Methylibium petroleiphilum PM1: one gene and its partners. Each later gene encodes a partner of the first gene's protein in a complex. Links are inferred from orthologs where the notes say so. Each region holds a gene or a part of one and is shown in the gene's direction. Other genes may lie near its edges. The genes, in order: accD, accC, accB and MPE_RS12375.

Region 1 (4,809 bases):
CAAGATCAACAACACCATCGGCCAGGCGCTGCTGGCCCGGCGCATGGGCAAGCCGCGCGTGATCGCCGAAACCGGTGCCGGCCAGCACGGCGTGGCCACCGCCACCATCTGTGCCCGCTACGGCATGGAATGCGTGGTCTACATGGGCAGCGAGGACGTGAAGCGCCAGTCGCCCAACGTCTACCGCATGCACCTGCTGGGCGCCAGGGTGGTGCCGGTGGACAGCGGCAGCAAGACGCTGAAGGACGCGCTGAACGAGGCGCTGCGCGACTGGGTCACCAACGTCGAGAACACCTTCTACATCATCGGCACCGTGGCCGGCCCGGCGCCGTACCCGGAGATGGTGCGTGACTTCCAGAGCGTCATCGGCGAGGAATGCCTGCGGCAGATGCCGGAGATGGCGGGTCGCCAGCCCGACGCGGTGATCGCCTGCGTCGGCGGCGGCAGCAATGCGATGGGCATCTTCTACCCGTATATCCGACACGAGGGCGTGCGCCTGATCGGCGTGGAGGCGGCCGGACACGGGCTCGACTCCGGCAAGCATGCGGCCAGCCTCAGCGCCGGCTCGCCGGGCGTGCTGCACGGCAACCGCACCTACCTGTTGCAGGACGCGAACGGCCAGATCATCGAGACGCACTCGATCTCCGCCGGACTCGATTACCCCGGCGTCGGCCCTGAGCACGCCTACCTGAAGGACATCGGGCGGGCCGAGTACGTCGGCATCACCGACGACGAGGCGCTGCAGGCCTTTCACCGGCTGTGCCGCACCGAAGGCATCATCCCGGCGCTTGAATCCAGCCATGCGGTGGCCTACGCGATGAAACTGGCGCCGACGATGCGCAGCGACCAGAGTCTGCTGGTCAATCTGTCCGGCCGGGGCGACAAGGACATCGGCACCGTTGCCGACCTGTCCGGCGCCGAGTTCTACGACCGGCCGTCGTCGCGCGGCGAGAAGGTGAAGCAATGAGTCGCATCGCTGCGACCTTCGAGCGGCTGCGCGGGCAGCGGCGCACCGCGCTGATTCCCTACATCACCGCCGGCGATCCCTACGCCGACGCCACCGTCGACATCATGCTGGCGATGGCCGGAGCCGGGGCCGACGTCATCGAACTCGGCGTGCCGTTCTCCGACCCGATGGCCGACGGCCCTGTGATCCAGAAGGCCTCGGAGCGGGCGTTGGCCAAAGGCATCGGCATGGGTCAGGTGCTGGCGATGGTGCGGAGCTTCCGAGAGCACAACGACACCACGCCGGTGGTCCTGATGGGCTACGCGAACCCGGTCGAGCGCTATGGCATCGACCGCTTCGTCGCCGACGCCAAGTCGGCCGGTGTCGACGGTGTGCTGGTGGTCGACTACCCGCCTGAGGAGTGCGAGGCTTTCGCCGCGCAACTGCAGGGCGCGGACCTCGACCCGATCTTCCTGCTCGCCCCGACCTCCACCGAGCAGCGTATGAAGGACGTGGGCCGCATTGCGCGGGGCTACGTCTACTACGTGTCGCTCAAGGGCGTGACCGGAGCAGGGCACCTGGACACCGACGCCGTCGCGACGATGCTGCCGCGCATCCGCGAGCACGTGAAAGTGCCGGTCGGCGTGGGTTTCGGCATTCGCGACGCGGCCACTGCGAAGGCGCTTGCAGCGGTGGCCGACGCGGTCGTCATCGGCTCGCGCATCGTCCAGTTGCTGGAAGCCGAGCCGCGCGAGAGCGTCGCTGCCGTCGGCGGCACCTTCATTGCCTCGATCCGCGAGGCGCTAGATTCTTCAACCGAAGGAGTGCGTGCATGAGCTGGCTCGAGAAACTGCTGCCGCCCAAGATCCAGCCCACCGATCCGACCGAGCGTCGCTCGGTGCCGGAAGGGCTGTGGATCAAGTGCCCTGCCTGCGAGACGGTGCTCTACAAGACCGACCTGGAGCAGAACGCCTACGTCTGCCCCAAGTGCACCCACCACCACCGCGTCGGTGCGCGCGAACGCCTCGACAAGTTCCTCGACCCGGAGGGCCGCTACGAGCTGGCCCAGGAGGTCGTGCCGGTCGACCCGCTGAAGTTCAAGGACAGCAAGAAGTACCCCGAGCGCCTGAAGCAGGCGATGGAATCCACCGGCGAGACCGACGCGCTGGTGGTGATGGGCGGCGCGGTCCACACGCTGCCGGTCGTCGCCGCAGCCTTCGAGTTCGAGTTCATGGGCGGCTCGATGGGCTCGGTCGTCGGCGAGCGCTTCGTGCGCGGCGTCGAGGCAGCCATCGACCAGAAGACGCCGTTCCTCTGCTTCACCGCGACCGGCGGCGCGCGTATGCAAGAGGGACTGTTGTCGCTGATGCAGATGGCCAAGACCAATGCGGCCCTGACGCGGCTGGCCAAGGCGAAGCTGCCCTACATCAGCGTGCTGACCGACCCGACGATGGGCGGCGTATCGGCCGGCTTCGCCTTCATGGGCGACGTGGTGATTGCCGAACCGAAGGCGCTGATCGGTTTCGCCGGCCCGCGCGTGATCGAGAACACCGTGCGCGAGAAGCTGCCCGAGGGCTTCCAGCGCAGCGAGTTCCTGCTGAACAAGGGGGCGCTCGACATGATCGTCGACCGTCGCGAATTGCGCGGCACGGTGGCCCAACTGCTCGCGATGCTGCAGCGGCAGAGCGCCGACGCGGTGGCCTGAGCTTTCTCCCGTCGCGCTCGGTGCAGCTGGCGGCAGCGAGCCGCCAGCACGGCGAAGGGCGGTGTCGGCCGCCCTTGCGCTTGAAGCTCGGCCGTTGTCCATCCGCTTCTCTGTCCCACGATTCGCGCTCCATGACGACCCCGTCCACGCTCGCCGACTGGCTGGCCCATTGCGAGCGCCTGCATCCCCGCACCATCGACCTCACGCTGGAGCGCGTGCAGCGCGTGCGCAAGCGGCTCGGGCTGGGCTTCGACTGTCCGGTGTTCACGGTGGCTGGCACCAACGGCAAGGGCTCGACCTGCGCGATGCTCGAAGCCATCCTGCTGCATTCGGGTTATCGGGTTGGCGTCTACACCTCGCCGCACCTGGTGCATTTCGAGGAACGCTGCCGCATCGGCGGCGAGATCGTCGAGGCGGCAGCGCTGCTGCCGCACTTCGCGGCCGTCGAGACGGCCCGCCAAGGTGAGACGCTGACCTACTTCGAGTTCACCACGCTGGTGATCCTGCGGCTTCTCAGCGAAGCCTCGCTTGACGCGGTGGTGCTGGAGGTCGGCCTCGGGGGGCGGCTTGACGCCGTCAATTCGATCGATACCGACTGCGCCATCCTCACCAGCATCGACCTCGACCACATGGACTATCTCGGGCCCGACCGCGAGGCGATCGGGCGCGAGAAGGCAGGCATCCTGCGCACCGGCCGGCCGGCGATCGTCGGCGACCCGGTGCCGCCGCAGAGCGTGATCGACCACGCGCGCGAGATCGGCGCCGACCTGTGGCGCTTCGGGCACGACTTCAACTACCGCGGCGACAAGCAGCAGTGGGGCTGGGCCGGTCGCGCGCGCCGCCACAACGGGCTGGCCTATCCGGCCCTGCGCGGCGCGAACCAGCTGCTCAACGCCTCGGGCGTGCTGGCGGCGCTGGAGGCGCTGCGCGACCGGCTCCCGGTCACAGCGCAGGCCGTTCGCAACGGACTCGCGATGGTGGAACTGCCAGGGCGCTTCCAGATCGTGCCGGGCGCACCGACGCTGGTGCTCGATGTCGCGCACAACCCGCACGCCGTCGCCACGCTGGCCGAGAACCTCGACCAGATGGGCTACTACCCCTGCACCCACGTCGTGTTCGGTGCGATGAAGGACAAGGACATCGAGACCATGTTCGCGCGTCTGTTGCCGCTGGTGGATCGCTGGTACTTCAGCGACCTGCCGACACCCCGCGCTGCGACGGCGCAGGAGCTCCGGGCCCTGCACGTGCGGGCCGTGGCCGCGCGCGCGCCGGGGGCGACGCCGCTGCCGCCGCAAGTGCAGGCCAGCGAGCATCCAGCGCCCCGCGCCGCACTCGTCGCGGCCCTCGAAGCGGCTGACCCCGCTGATAGAATTGTGGTGTTCGGATCGTTCTTCACCGTCGGTGGCGTGCTCGAGAACGGGTTGCCACGCCGCACTGCCAAGCATCTGGGTTGACATTGCGGTTGCCGACCCGATGTGCAGGTCCGACGGCCTGCATCGCGGAACCATCGCAGGGCGTTGCGCTTGCCGTCGATCACCTCCCGGAAGCCTCCTCGCATGGGTCTGCTGTCCTTCTTTCAACGCAAGTCCGGCACCGGGTCCGGCGCCTCACCGACCGACGCTGATTCCGTCGAACTCGCGCGTGGCCGTGCACGTCGCCGCCTGGTCGGCGCGACAGTTCTGGTGGTGCTGGGTGTGTTGGGCTTTCCTCTGCTGTTCGACACGGCGCCGCGACCGCTGTCGGGCGATATCCCGATCGACATTCCTCGCAAGGACGCTGCCGCGCCGCTGGTCACCAAGCCGGCGAGTCCGCCGTCGGACGCCGTGACGGCACCGAAGGACGATGCGGTCATGACGGAGCGCGCCGAGGAGGCCGGACGCGAGGTCGCCGTGCCGGCTGCGTCGCCGCGTGTCGCGGCTGCGCCCCCGGAAAAGCCCGCCGCAAAACCCGCCGACAAGAAGCCTGAGCCGGCCGCCAGCAAGCCCGCTGCCACCAAACCGGCGGTGGCCGCCGATGCTGCCCGAGCCAGGGCCGCGTTGGAAGGCAAGCCTGCGGTCGTCGCGGCCAAGACCGAGGCTGCCGACAAGCCCTCCGATGGCAGTACACGCTTCGTCGTGCAGGTCGGTGCCTACAGTGAGGCCGACTCTGCCCGCGAGGC
Region 2 (2,935 bases), 1.1 Mb from region 1 along the record:
CACCAGCGTCGCGTTGCGCGATGCGCTCGCCGCGGTGGCCCTGCCCTTCATCGAGGTGCACCTGTCGAACGTGCACCGCCGCGAGGCCTTCCGTCACCATTCCTATTTCTCGGAGTTGGCCGAAGGAGTGATCGTCGGTCTGGGCGCCAGCGGCTACCGCCTGGCGCTGGAGTTCGCGCTCGAACGGCTCGACGGCACACACAACTGAGCGGTGGCCCTGCCGCGGTACACCGCCGCGCAGGCCCGGTTTGAAGAAACCATAACGACATTCGTTGGAGAGAGAAATCCATGGACCTGCGCAAACTGAAGACGCTGATCGACCTGGTGTCGGAGTCCAACGTCTCCGAACTGGAGATCACCGAGGCCGACGGCAAGGTGCGCATCGTCAAGAGCGCGCCGGTGGCGACGGTTGTGGCCGCGCCGGTGGCGGCGCCCGTGGCCCCCCCCGCGGTCGCGGCGGTCGCCGCCGCGCCGGCACCGGCGGCGGCTGCGCCGGAGCCCGCCGCGCCGACCGGACACAGCGTGAAGTCACCGATGGTCGGCACCTTCTACCGCTCGTCGAGCCCGGGCGCCAAGGCCTTCGCCGAGGTCGGCCAGGAGATCAAGGAAGGCGAGCCGATCTGCATCATCGAGGCGATGAAGATCATGAACGAGATCGAGGCCGACAAGTCGGGCACGGTCACCAAGATCCTCTGCGAGAACGGGCAGGCGGTCGAGTTCGGGCAGCCGCTGTTCATCATCGAGTGAGGCAGAGCACTCGATGTTCAAGAAGATCCTGATCGCCAACCGAGGCGAGATCGCCCTCCGCATCCAGAGAGCCTGCCGCGAGCTCGGCGTGCGCGCCGTCATCGTCTACTCGGAGGCCGACCGCGACGCCAAGTACGTGAAGCTCGCCGACGAGGCGGTCTGCATCGGCCCGCCGGCCTCGGCGCAGAGCTATCTCAACATGCCGGCCATCATCGCCGCCGCCGAGGTGACGGATGCCGAGGCCATCCACCCCGGCTACGGCTTCCTCAGTGAGAACGCCGACTTCGCCGAGCGCGTGCAACAGAGCGGCTTCACCTTCATCGGCCCGACGCCGGAGTCGATCCGCGTGATGGGCGACAAGGTGGCTGCCAAGCAGGCCATGATCAAGTCGGGCGTGCCCACGGTGCCGGGCGCCGAGGGCGCGTTGCCGGACGACCCGAAGGAGATCATCCGCCAGGCGCGCGCGATCGGCTACCCGGTCATCATCAAGGCCGCCGGTGGTGGCGGCGGACGCGGCATGCGGGTGGTGCACACCGAGGCGGCGCTGATCCACGCGGTGCAGACGACGCGCGCCGAGGCCGGCGCGGCCTTCGGCAACCCGACCGTCTACATGGAGAAGTTCCTCGAGAATCCGCGCCACATCGAGATCCAGGTGCTGGCCGACACCCACCGCAACGCGGTGTGGCTGGGCGAGCGCGACTGCTCGATGCAGCGTCGCCACCAGAAGATCATCGAGGAAGCTCCGGCGCCCGGCATCCCGCGGCGCGTGATCGAGCGCATCGGCGAACGCTGCGTCGCCGCCTGCAAGAAGATCGGCTATCGGGGCGCCGGTACCTTCGAGTTCCTGTACGAAAACGGCGAGTTCTACTTCATCGAGATGAACACCCGCGTGCAGGTCGAGCACCCGGTGACCGAGCTCGTGACCGGCGTCGACATCGTGCAGATGCAGATCAAGATCGCCGCCGGCGAGAAGCTTCCGTTCACGCAACGCCAGATCGAGATGCGGGGCCACGCGATCGAGTGCCGCATCAACGCCGAGGACCCTTACAAGTTCACGCCGTCACCGGGCCGCATCACGATGTGGCATCCGCCGGGCGGCCCCGGCGTGCGGGTCGATTCGCACGCATACACCAACTACTTCGTGCCGCCGAACTACGACTCGATGATCGGCAAGATCATCACTCACGGCGACACCCGCGAGCAGGCCTTGGCCCGCATGCGCACGGCGCTGCTGGAGACGGTGATCGAAGGGATCCAGACCAACACGCCGCTGCACCGCGAGTTGGTGGTCGACGCGAAATTCGTCGAGGGCGGCACGAGCATCCATTACCTCGAAGGCTGGATGGCCCAGCGCAAGCGCTGACGTGGCAGACACGAGCATGTTCGAGCTGGTGCTGCTCGCCCGCGAGGAGCAGGTCGAGTCAGTGTCGGACGCGCTGATGGAACTCGAAGCGCTGAGCATCTCGGTCGAAGACGCGGACGCCGACACACCGTCCGAGCAGGCGTTGTTCGGTGAACCCGACATGCCTGCACCGAAGGCCGGTTGGCAGCGCTCGACGCTGCGCGCCCTGTTTCCGGACGAGTCCAGCGCGACCGATGCGGCGACGCTGTTGCTGGCTCAGGAGTGGGCGGCCGATCTACAGGTGCACTCGCTGCAGCCGGTGCCCGAACAGGACTGGGTGCGATTGACGCAGTCGCAGTTCGCGCCGGTCGAGATCACGCCGACCTTCTGGATCGTGCCGTCATGGCATGAGGCGCCGGCCGCGGCGACGCAGGTGATACGGCTCGACCCTGGCCTCGCCTTCGGCACCGGCACGCATCCGACGACGCGCATGTGTCTGCGCTGGATCGCCACGCACGAGGCTGCGGTGCGCGGCCGGCGCGTTCTCGACTATGGCTGCGGCTCGGGCATCCTTGCCATCGGTGCCGCACTGTTCGGGGCCGCGCCGATCGACGCGGTCGACATCGACCCGGCGGCGATCCAGTCGACTCGGGACAACGCACATGCCAATGGCGTGACGCTCGAAGCCGGGCTGCCCGAACGCGCCGGCAGCCCGTCGGCCGCCTATCCGCTGGTGCTGGCCAACATCCTGGCCACACCGTTGAAGCTGCTGGCACCGCTGCTCAGCGCCCATGTCGCCGCGGGCGGCCACCTCGTGCTGGCCGGCATCCTGGAGCGCCAGGCCGC
Region 3 (4,663 bases), 1.1 Mb from region 1 along the record:
CGCCATGCGGCGCTGGCGGCGCTGCATGGCGTGACGCTCGAGGCGGCCGCGCTGGACGACTGCGGCGACGGCTACGACATCGTCGTCAACGCCACCGCCGCCAGCCTCGCCGGGGCCACGGTGCCGGTCACCGCGCGCGTGCTGCGCCCCGGCGCACTGGCCCTGGACATGATGTACGGGCCCGCAGCGCAGGGCTTTCTGCGCTGGGCGGCGGCGCACGGCGCACACGGCCGTGACGGCCTGGGCATGCTGGTCGAGCAGGCAGCAGAGTCGTTCTGGTTCTGGCGCGGCGTGCGCCCGCCGACGCCGGCCGTGCTGGCCGAATTGCGTGCCGTCATCGAAGGGGCCGACACATGAAGCGCCTGGTCCGCTGGCTGGTGCTGCTGGCCCTCAGCGCCATCGCCTTGCAAGGGGTGTTCGTGCTCCGCATCGCGATGATGCGTTTCGTCGATCCCGAGTCCACCACCTTCCAGCGCAGCGAGATCTGGCGCCTGGCGACCGAGCGCCACGAGGTCCTGTGGTCTCAGCGCTGGCAACCCTACGAGCGCATCGCCGCAACACTCAAGCGGGCGGTGATCGCGTCGGAAGACGCCAGCTTCACCGACCACGGCGGCGTGGACTGGGAAGCGATCGAGAAGGCCTGGGAGCGCAACCAGCGCGCCGAGGCACGCGCCGAGAAGCTGCAGGCACAGCTCGAGAGCCAGCAGCAGCGGCGGGCGGCCAACGCCCGGTCGGCGCCGCCCCGCCCGGCCCCGGTGGCGAAGATCGTCGGCGGCTCGACCATCAGCCAACAGCTTGCGAAGAACCTGTTCCTGTCGGGCGAGCGCAGCCTTGCCCGCAAGGGGCAGGAATTCGTCATCACCTTCATGCTCGAGGCGCTGCTCGACAAGGAACGCATCCTGGCGATCTACCTGAACAACGTCGAGTGGGGCGAAGGTGTGTTCGGCGCGCAGGCTGCGTCCCGCCACTATTTCCGCGTCGATGCCGGCCAGCTGAGCGCGATGCAGGCAGCTCGCCTGGCCGTGATGCTGCCGGCCCCCAAGCGCTTCGAGAAGCGCCCCGGCTCGGCCTATGTCAGCGGTCGCGCTGCGACCATCGTGTCGCGCATGTCGGCGGTCGAACTGCCCTGAACCGGGACCCCGGCTCTCCGCTCCAACCCGTGCCATGCCCTCTTCCGCCCCGTCCGCGCTCAGTGCCGAGATCGCCGCGACCGCGGCCCGGCTCGTCGTCGAAGAAGGACTCGAATACGGGCCGGCCAAACAGCGGGCCCTGAAGCTGCTCGGCCACCGTGGCCTGCCGGCGCGAGACTTGCCCGACAACGACTTGCTTGAATACGAAGTCCGCACTTACATCGAACTGTTCTGCGCCGAGACCCAACCGCGCGAACTGGCGGCCCTGCGCGAAGTGGCACTGGGCTGGATGGAGCGGCTGGCCGAGTTCCGCCCGCACCTGAGCGGCGCGGTCTGGCGCGGCACCGCCACCCGGCTGAACGACGTGCACCTGCAGCTCTACTGCGACGATTCGAAGGCGGCCGAGATCGCGCTGCTCAATGCCGGCATCGGCTACGACGTCGGCAGCACCCGGAGCCCGAACGGGCGCACCATCGACGTACTGAGCCTGGCCCAGCCCTGCGCCACGTTGAATGAATCGGTCACGGTACATCTCAGCATCCTGGACCACAACGACCTCCGCGGCGCGCTCAAGCGCGACGCCCACGGCCGCAGTGCCCGCGGCGATGCCGCAGCACTGCGCCAATTGATGACGAAGGACGCCCGATGAATCCCCCCCCCATCGCTTCGGCACGCCGCCGCCGACTGGTCTTCGGCCTGGGAGCGGGGGCCGGCGTAGCCGCCGGGGTGTGGCTGGCGCTGCGGCAGCAGGCACCGGCGCTCGACCCGACCGTCACGGCGCTGTGGGCGTCGAGTTTCGACCGCCCCGAGGGCGGTACGCTGGCGATGCAGAGCCTGCGCGGCAAGCCGCTGCTGATCAATTTCTGGGCCACATGGTGCGCACCCTGCGTCCGAGAATTGCCGGAAATTGATCGCTTTCATCGTGATTTCCAGTCCAAAGGCTGGCAAGTTGTCGGCCTGGCCGTCGACGGGCCGACCCCGGTCCGCGAGTTCCTGGGTCGCCTGAAGCTGGGTTTTCCGATCGGGCTGGCCGGCTTCGAAGGCAGCGAACTGTCGCGCCAACTGGGCAACGAACAGGGCGGCCTGCCCTTCACCGTGGCCTTCGATGCGAGCGGCCGGCCGGTGCAGCGCAAGCTGGGCGAGACCCGCTACGAAGACCTCGCCGCCTGGGCGCGGGAGCTGGGCTGAGCACGCCCGCTTCGTGATCGACCATCGCCCCGTTTGCGCGTAAAGTCGCGGCTTCGCCGGGGGATCTGCCGGCATCGAACTCGCATCTGATGGAAATACTCGTCCTTCATGGACCCAATCTCAACCTGCTCGGCAGCCGCGAACCGGCGGTCTACGGCGCCACCACGCTGGCCGAGATCGACGCGGCCCTGCTGCGCCGCGCGGGCGAGGCCGGGTTCGGATTGGCGAGCTTCCAGAGCAACCACGAGGGCGCACTGGTCGATCGGGTACAGGAGGCGCGCAGCGACGGCACCCGCTTCATCCTGATCAACCCGGCCGCCTTCACGCACACCAGCGTCGCGTTGCGCGATGCGCTCGCCGCGGTGGCCCTGCCCTTCATCGAGGTGCACCTGTCGAACGTGCACCGCCGCGAGGCCTTCCGTCACCATTCCTATTTCTCGGAGTTGGCCGAAGGAGTGATCGTCGGTCTGGGCGCCAGCGGCTACCGCCTGGCGCTGGAGTTCGCGCTCGAACGGCTCGACGGCACACACAACTGAGCGGTGGCCCTGCCGCGGTACACCGCCGCGCAGGCCCGGTTTGAAGAAACCATAACGACATTCGTTGGAGAGAGAAATCCATGGACCTGCGCAAACTGAAGACGCTGATCGACCTGGTGTCGGAGTCCAACGTCTCCGAACTGGAGATCACCGAGGCCGACGGCAAGGTGCGCATCGTCAAGAGCGCGCCGGTGGCGACGGTTGTGGCCGCGCCGGTGGCGGCGCCCGTGGCCCCCCCCGCGGTCGCGGCGGTCGCCGCCGCGCCGGCACCGGCGGCGGCTGCGCCGGAGCCCGCCGCGCCGACCGGACACAGCGTGAAGTCACCGATGGTCGGCACCTTCTACCGCTCGTCGAGCCCGGGCGCCAAGGCCTTCGCCGAGGTCGGCCAGGAGATCAAGGAAGGCGAGCCGATCTGCATCATCGAGGCGATGAAGATCATGAACGAGATCGAGGCCGACAAGTCGGGCACGGTCACCAAGATCCTCTGCGAGAACGGGCAGGCGGTCGAGTTCGGGCAGCCGCTGTTCATCATCGAGTGAGGCAGAGCACTCGATGTTCAAGAAGATCCTGATCGCCAACCGAGGCGAGATCGCCCTCCGCATCCAGAGAGCCTGCCGCGAGCTCGGCGTGCGCGCCGTCATCGTCTACTCGGAGGCCGACCGCGACGCCAAGTACGTGAAGCTCGCCGACGAGGCGGTCTGCATCGGCCCGCCGGCCTCGGCGCAGAGCTATCTCAACATGCCGGCCATCATCGCCGCCGCCGAGGTGACGGATGCCGAGGCCATCCACCCCGGCTACGGCTTCCTCAGTGAGAACGCCGACTTCGCCGAGCGCGTGCAACAGAGCGGCTTCACCTTCATCGGCCCGACGCCGGAGTCGATCCGCGTGATGGGCGACAAGGTGGCTGCCAAGCAGGCCATGATCAAGTCGGGCGTGCCCACGGTGCCGGGCGCCGAGGGCGCGTTGCCGGACGACCCGAAGGAGATCATCCGCCAGGCGCGCGCGATCGGCTACCCGGTCATCATCAAGGCCGCCGGTGGTGGCGGCGGACGCGGCATGCGGGTGGTGCACACCGAGGCGGCGCTGATCCACGCGGTGCAGACGACGCGCGCCGAGGCCGGCGCGGCCTTCGGCAACCCGACCGTCTACATGGAGAAGTTCCTCGAGAATCCGCGCCACATCGAGATCCAGGTGCTGGCCGACACCCACCGCAACGCGGTGTGGCTGGGCGAGCGCGACTGCTCGATGCAGCGTCGCCACCAGAAGATCATCGAGGAAGCTCCGGCGCCCGGCATCCCGCGGCGCGTGATCGAGCGCATCGGCGAACGCTGCGTCGCCGCCTGCAAGAAGATCGGCTATCGGGGCGCCGGTACCTTCGAGTTCCTGTACGAAAACGGCGAGTTCTACTTCATCGAGATGAACACCCGCGTGCAGGTCGAGCACCCGGTGACCGAGCTCGTGACCGGCGTCGACATCGTGCAGATGCAGATCAAGATCGCCGCCGGCGAGAAGCTTCCGTTCACGCAACGCCAGATCGAGATGCGGGGCCACGCGATCGAGTGCCGCATCAACGCCGAGGACCCTTACAAGTTCACGCCGTCACCGGGCCGCATCACGATGTGGCATCCGCCGGGCGGCCCCGGCGTGCGGGTCGATTCGCACGCATACACCAACTACTTCGTGCCGCCGAACTACGACTCGATGATCGGCAAGATCATCACTCACGGCGACACCCGCGAGCAGGCCTTGGCCCGCATGCGCACGGCGCTGCTGGAGACGGTGATCGAAGGGATCCAGACCAACACGCCG
Region 4 (4,636 bases), 310 kb from region 1 along the record:
GGCGATGGTCGGCCTGATCGAGGTGCTCGAACGCAACGGGCTTGCCTACCGTGTGCCGGGCGGCGACGTGAACTACTCGGTGCGCAAGTTCCCCGGGTACGGCCGCCTGTCGGGCAAGTCGATCGATGCGCTGCGCGCCGGCGAGCGCGTGGCGGTGCTCGAGGGCAAGGACGACCCGCTGGACTTCGTGCTCTGGAAGGCTGCAAAGCCCGAGGAGCCGGCCGACGCGAAATACGACGCGCCGTTCGGCCCGGGTCGCCCCGGCTGGCACATCGAGTGCTCGGCGATGAGCCACGCCCTGCTGGGCGAGCGCTTCGACATCCACGGCGGCGGCATGGACCTGCAGTTCCCGCACCACGAGAACGAGATCGCGCAGAGCGACGGCGCCTTCCACCTGGGCAGCGGGCACAGCTTCGTCAACGTGTGGATGCACAACGGCTTCCTCAATGTCGACAACGAGAAGATGTCCAAGTCGCTGGGCAACTTCTTCACCATCCGCGACATTCTCAAGCGCTACGACGGCGAGACCATCCGCTTCTTCATGCTGCGGGTGCACTACCGCAGCCCGTTCAACTTCAGCGATGCCGGGCTCGACGATGCCCGCAGCGGCCTGCGCCGCCTCTACACCGCACTGGAAGGCACGGCGGTCGCACCGGCCGAGATCGACTGGACCGACCCGCATGCCGCGCGCTTCAAGGCGGCGATGGACGACGACTTCAACACGCCGATCGCCGTGTCGGTGCTGTTCGACCTGGCCGGCGAGGTGAACCGCAGCCGCTCGGCGCAGAGCGCCGGCCTGCTGCGTTCGCTGGCCGGCACGCTGGGCTTGCTGCAGCAGGAAGCGGCGCAGTACCTGCAGGGCGGCAGCGGCGTCGATACCGGCCACATCGAGGCCCAGATCGCGGCGCGGGCGGCGGCCAAGGCCGCACGCGACTTCGCCGAGTCCGACCGCATCCGCGACGCCCTGGCGGCGCAGGGCATCGTCCTCAAGGACACGCCCGCCGGGACCACCTGGGTCAAGGCCTGAGCCTTCGCCCGAGCCACGAGCCTCCCGCACCATGTCGCCCCGCGGCCCCGGCTTCGTCACGCCCGACTACTGGGACGAGGCGTGCAAGCACCTCGCCAAGCGCGATCGCGTGATGCGCAAGCTGATCCCGAAGCTGGGCGAGGCCCGGCTCGAGAGCCGCGGCGATGCCTTCACCACGCTCGCACGTTCCATCGTCGGCCAGCAGATCTCGGTGCCGGCCGCGCAGGCGGTGTGGGAGCGCTTCGCCGCGCTGTTCGAGGGCGGCTCCGCGGTGCACGTGCGGCCGGCGGGGGTGCTCGCGGCCGACAGTGCCGCGCTGCGCGGCGCCGGCCTGTCCGCGCGCAAGATCGAATACCTGCGCGACCTGGCCGGGCACTTCGACGGTGGCACGGTGCACGTGCGCAACTGGACCTCGATGGACGACGAGTCCATCATCGACGAACTGGTCGCCATCCGCGGCATCGGCCGCTGGACGGCCGAGATGTTCCTGATCTTCCACCTGATGCGCCCCAACGTGCTGCCGCTCGACGACCTCGGCCTGCTCAAGGGCATCAGCCAGCACTACTTCAGCGGCGAGCCGGTGTCGCGCAACGAGGCGCGTGAGGTGGGCGACGCATGGGCGCCGTTCCGCTCGGTGGCCACCTGGTACCTGTGGCGCAGCCTGGATCCGCGCGTGACCTACTGAGCGCGCCGAGAATTCCGCGACAATGCGCCCACCTTTCCCGAGAAAGGATCGTTTGGGATGAGCAAGAAACATTTTCTCGAGTTCGAGCAGCCGATCGCCGACCTCGAAACCAAGATCGACGAGCTGCGCTACGTGCAGAGCGAGTCGGCGGTCGACATCTCCGAGGAGATCGACCGCCTGTCCAAGAAGAGCCTGCAGCTCACCAAGGACATCTACTCGAGCCTGACGCCCTGGCAGGTGACGCAGATCGCGCGCCATCCGCAGCGGCCCTACACGCTGGACTACGTGAACCATGTGTTCACCGACTTCCAGGAACTGCACGGCGACCGCGCGTTCGCCGACGACCAGAGCATCGTCGGCGGCCTGGCGCGCTTCAACGGCCAGGCCTGCATGGTGCTCGGCCACCAGAAGGGGCGTGACACCAAGGAGCGCGCGCTGCGCAACTTCGGCATGAGCCGGCCCGAGGGCTACCGCAAGGCGCTGCGCCTGATGACGCTGGCGCAGAAGTTCGGCCTGCCGGTGTTCACCTTCGTCGACACGCCGGGCGCCTACCCCGGCATCGGCGCCGAGGAGCGCGGCCAGTCCGAGGCCATCGGCCACAACATCTTCGCGATGGCCCAGCTCGAGGTGCCGATCATCACCACCATCATCGGTGAGGGCGGCTCCGGCGGCGCGCTCGCCATCGGCGTGGGCGACCAGGTGCTGATGCTGCAGTACTCGGTCTATTCGGTCATCTCGCCGGAGGGCTGTGCCTCCATCCTCTGGAAGACCGCCGAACGTGCGGCCGACGCCGCCGAGGCGATGGGCATCACCGCGCACCGGCTCAAGGCGCTGGGCCTGGTCGACAAGATCGTCAACGAGCCGGTCGGCGGTGCCCACCGCGATCCGGCGCAGATGGCGGTCTACCTCAAGCGCGCGCTCAACGACGCGCTGCGCCAGGTCGCCGACCTGAAGCCCCGCGAGCTGCTGAACCAGCGCTATGAGCGGCTCAAGAGCTACGGCCGCTACAACGACACCAAGGAGCGCTGAGCCGCCCCGCGGCCTGGCCGTCGCCTACAGCGGTGGGCGCGACTCCACCGCGCTGCTGCACGCCACGCTGATCGCGGCCCGCGACAGCGGCCTCACGGTCCATGCCCTGCATGTGCACCACGGCCTGAGTGCCCGTGCCGATGCCTGGCTCGCGCACTGCGAGTCGCAGTGCCGGCGCTGGGCGCGGCGCGGCCTGCCCGTGTGCTTTCGCGCGATGCGCGTGCAGCTTGCCTGCCGGTCCGGTGACAGCCTCGAAGCCGTGGCGCGTGCCGCTCGGTATGCGGCGCTGCGCACGCTCGCCGTCGAGCAGGGCGTGGCGCTCGTGCTGCTGGCTCACCACCAGCGCGACCAGGCCGAGACCCTGCTGCTTCAGGCTTTGCGAGGTGCCGGCGTGGCCGGGCTGGCCGGCATGCCGCGCTCGATCGAACGTGACGGCATCACCTGGGCGCGTCCCTGGCTGGCCCGTCCGCGCGAGGCGATCGAGGCCTATGTGCGCCGGTATCGGCTGAGCTATATCGACGACGACAGCAACGACGATCCGCGCTTCGCGCGCAACCGCCTGCGGCTGCAGGTCTGGCCGGCCCTGCAGGCGGCGTTTCCGCAGGCCGAGGGCACGCTCGCCGATGCCGCCCGCTGGGCCCAGCAGGCCGCAGCCTGTGTGGCCGACCTGGCGGCTCTGGACCTGGCGGCCTGCGCCGCGACCAACGACGTGCTCCCGCTCACAGCCTGGCGGCAGCTGGCGCCGCACCGCGCGGTGCACGCGCTGCGGCGGTGGCTGCAGCAGGCCGGCGTCACGGCGCCGACGGCCGCCGATCTGGAGCGGCTGATGGCCGAACTGCCCGCCGGCGCGCCGGCCCGCTGGCCCCTGAAGGGCGGCGAACTGCGCCGTTACCGTGGCGAACTGCGCTTCGTGCCCACGCCGGACGCGACGCGGGAGCCCCCGGCGGTCCGCGAGACCACGCTCGCGCTCCGCCGTGGCGGGCGCTACCGCCTGCCCGGCTGGGGCGGCGTGCTGGTGGCCGAGCGGGTGCGCGCCGGCGGCGTGCCGGCGGCGCAGCTGGCGGTGCTGAGCCTGCAGCCGCGACGTGGCGGCGAGCAGTTCCAGGGGGAAGCCGGTCGGCCGGCGCGAAGCCTCAAGAAGCAGTACCAGGCCGCCGCCGTCCCGGCCTGGGCGCGTGGCGGTCCGCTGCTGTACGGCGGTGATGGGCGGTTGCTGTTCGTGCCCGGCCTGGGGGTTGACGCCCGGGCGATGGCCGCGCCCGGCGAGCCGCAGCTCGCGCTGCGCTGGGAACCGCTGCCGACGGGCTGAGCGGTCCGGAGCACCCGGGAATGCCGCGCCGGCCGGCTAAAATGCCGGGCTCGCGGCGCCGGGCACCCCGCCCAACCGACTTTCCCGCCGCGGCTTTTCTCATGGCACTGATCGTTCACAAGTACGGCGGCACGTCGATGGGCTCGACCGAGCGCATCCGCAATGTCGCCAAGCGCGTCGCCAAATGGGCGCGCGCCGGCCACCAGATGGTGGTCGTGCCCTCCGCGATGAGCGGCGAGACCAACCGGCTGCTCGGCCTCGCGAAGGAGCTGTCGCCCGCATCGCACACGCCGCAGCTGGCGCGCGAGCTCGACATGATCGCCGCCACCGGCGAGCAGGTCTCGGTCGGCCTGCTGGCCATCGCGCTGCAGGCCGAAGGCCTGCAGGCCGTCAGCTACACCGGCTGGCAGGTGCCGGTCCGCACCGACAGCGCCTACACCAAGGCGCGCATCGAGAGCATCGACGACGTGCGTGTGCGCGCCGACCTGGCCGCTGGCAAGGTGGTGGTCATCACCGGCTTCCAGGGCATCGACGGCGACGGCCACATCACCACGCTGGGCCGTGGCGGCTCGGACACCTCGGCGGT

What was found.
Region 2: the proteins of accD (region 1) and accC are in contact, whole or in part, in a solved structure (PDB 8UXZ), measured with the Escherichia coli proteins. The link is inferred for Methylibium petroleiphilum PM1 from one-to-one orthologs.
Region 3: the proteins of accD (region 1) and accB are in contact, whole or in part, in a solved structure (PDB 8UXZ), measured with the Escherichia coli proteins. The link is inferred for Methylibium petroleiphilum PM1 from one-to-one orthologs.
Region 4: the proteins of accD (region 1) and MPE_RS12375 are in contact, whole or in part, in a solved structure (PDB 8UXZ), measured with the Escherichia coli proteins. The link is inferred for Methylibium petroleiphilum PM1 from one-to-one orthologs.

Annotation. Positions count from the first base shown.
Region 1 is NC_008825.1:2,309,073-2,313,881, reverse strand. Bases 716-3,714 are described here. They hold accD (acetyl-CoA carboxylase, carboxyltransferase subunit beta), read left to right. Parts: upstream 716-1,778; coding sequence 1,779-2,651; downstream 2,652-3,714. Other genes in these bases: folC (bifunctional tetrahydrofolate synthase/dihydrofolate synthase), read left to right, coding at 2,783-3,714; trpA (tryptophan synthase subunit alpha), read left to right, coding at 964-1,782; trpB (tryptophan synthase subunit beta), read left to right, coding at 716-967. Outside these bases: more of trpB, read left to right, coding at 1-715; more of folC, read left to right, coding at 3,715-4,105; MPE_RS10865 (SPOR domain-containing protein), read left to right, coding at 4,208-4,809.
Region 2 is NC_008825.1:3,408,431-3,411,365, forward strand. It holds accC (acetyl-CoA carboxylase biotin carboxylase subunit), read left to right. Parts: upstream 1-760; coding sequence 761-2,110; downstream 2,111-2,935. Other genes in the region: aroQ (type II 3-dehydroquinate dehydratase), read left to right, coding at 1-208; accB (acetyl-CoA carboxylase biotin carboxyl carrier protein), read left to right, coding at 289-747; prmA (50S ribosomal protein L11 methyltransferase), read left to right, coding at 2,127-2,935. UniProt on the Escherichia coli protein: This protein is a component of the acetyl coenzyme A carboxylase complex; first, biotin carboxylase catalyzes the carboxylation of the carrier protein and then the transcarboxylase transfers the carboxyl group to form malonyl-CoA.
Region 3 is NC_008825.1:3,405,785-3,410,447, forward strand. The notes cover bases 1,811-4,663. They hold accB (acetyl-CoA carboxylase biotin carboxyl carrier protein), read left to right. Parts: upstream 1,811-2,934; coding sequence 2,935-3,393; downstream 3,394-4,663. Other genes in these bases: MPE_RS16175 (TlpA family protein disulfide reductase), read left to right, coding at 1,811-2,318; aroQ (type II 3-dehydroquinate dehydratase), read left to right, coding at 2,405-2,854; accC (acetyl-CoA carboxylase biotin carboxylase subunit), read left to right, coding at 3,407-4,663. Outside these bases: aroE (shikimate dehydrogenase), read left to right, coding at 1-357; MPE_RS16165 (transglycosylase domain-containing protein), read left to right, coding at 354-1,130; MPE_RS16170 (hypothetical protein), read left to right, coding at 1,165-1,779; more of MPE_RS16175, read left to right, coding at 1,776-1,810. UniProt on the Escherichia coli protein: This protein is a component of the acetyl coenzyme A carboxylase complex; first, biotin carboxylase catalyzes the carboxylation of the carrier protein and then the transcarboxylase transfers the carboxyl group to form malonyl-CoA.
Region 4 is NC_008825.1:2,615,680-2,620,315, reverse strand. What follows is about bases 930-3,755. They hold MPE_RS12375 (acetyl-CoA carboxylase carboxyltransferase subunit alpha), read left to right. Parts: upstream 930-1,769; coding sequence 1,770-2,741; downstream 2,742-3,755. Other genes in these bases: tilS (tRNA lysidine(34) synthetase TilS), read left to right, coding at 2,692-3,755; MPE_RS12380 (DNA-3-methyladenine glycosylase family protein), read left to right, coding at 1,059-1,712; cysS (cysteine--tRNA ligase), read left to right, coding at 930-1,027. In the rest of the region: more of cysS, read left to right, coding at 1-929; more of tilS, read left to right, coding at 3,756-4,050; MPE_RS12365 (aspartate kinase), read left to right, coding at 4,152-4,636. UniProt on the Escherichia coli protein: Component of the acetyl coenzyme A carboxylase (ACC) complex. First, biotin carboxylase catalyzes the carboxylation of biotin on its carrier protein (BCCP) and then the CO(2) group is transferred by the carboxyltransferase to acetyl-CoA to form malonyl-CoA.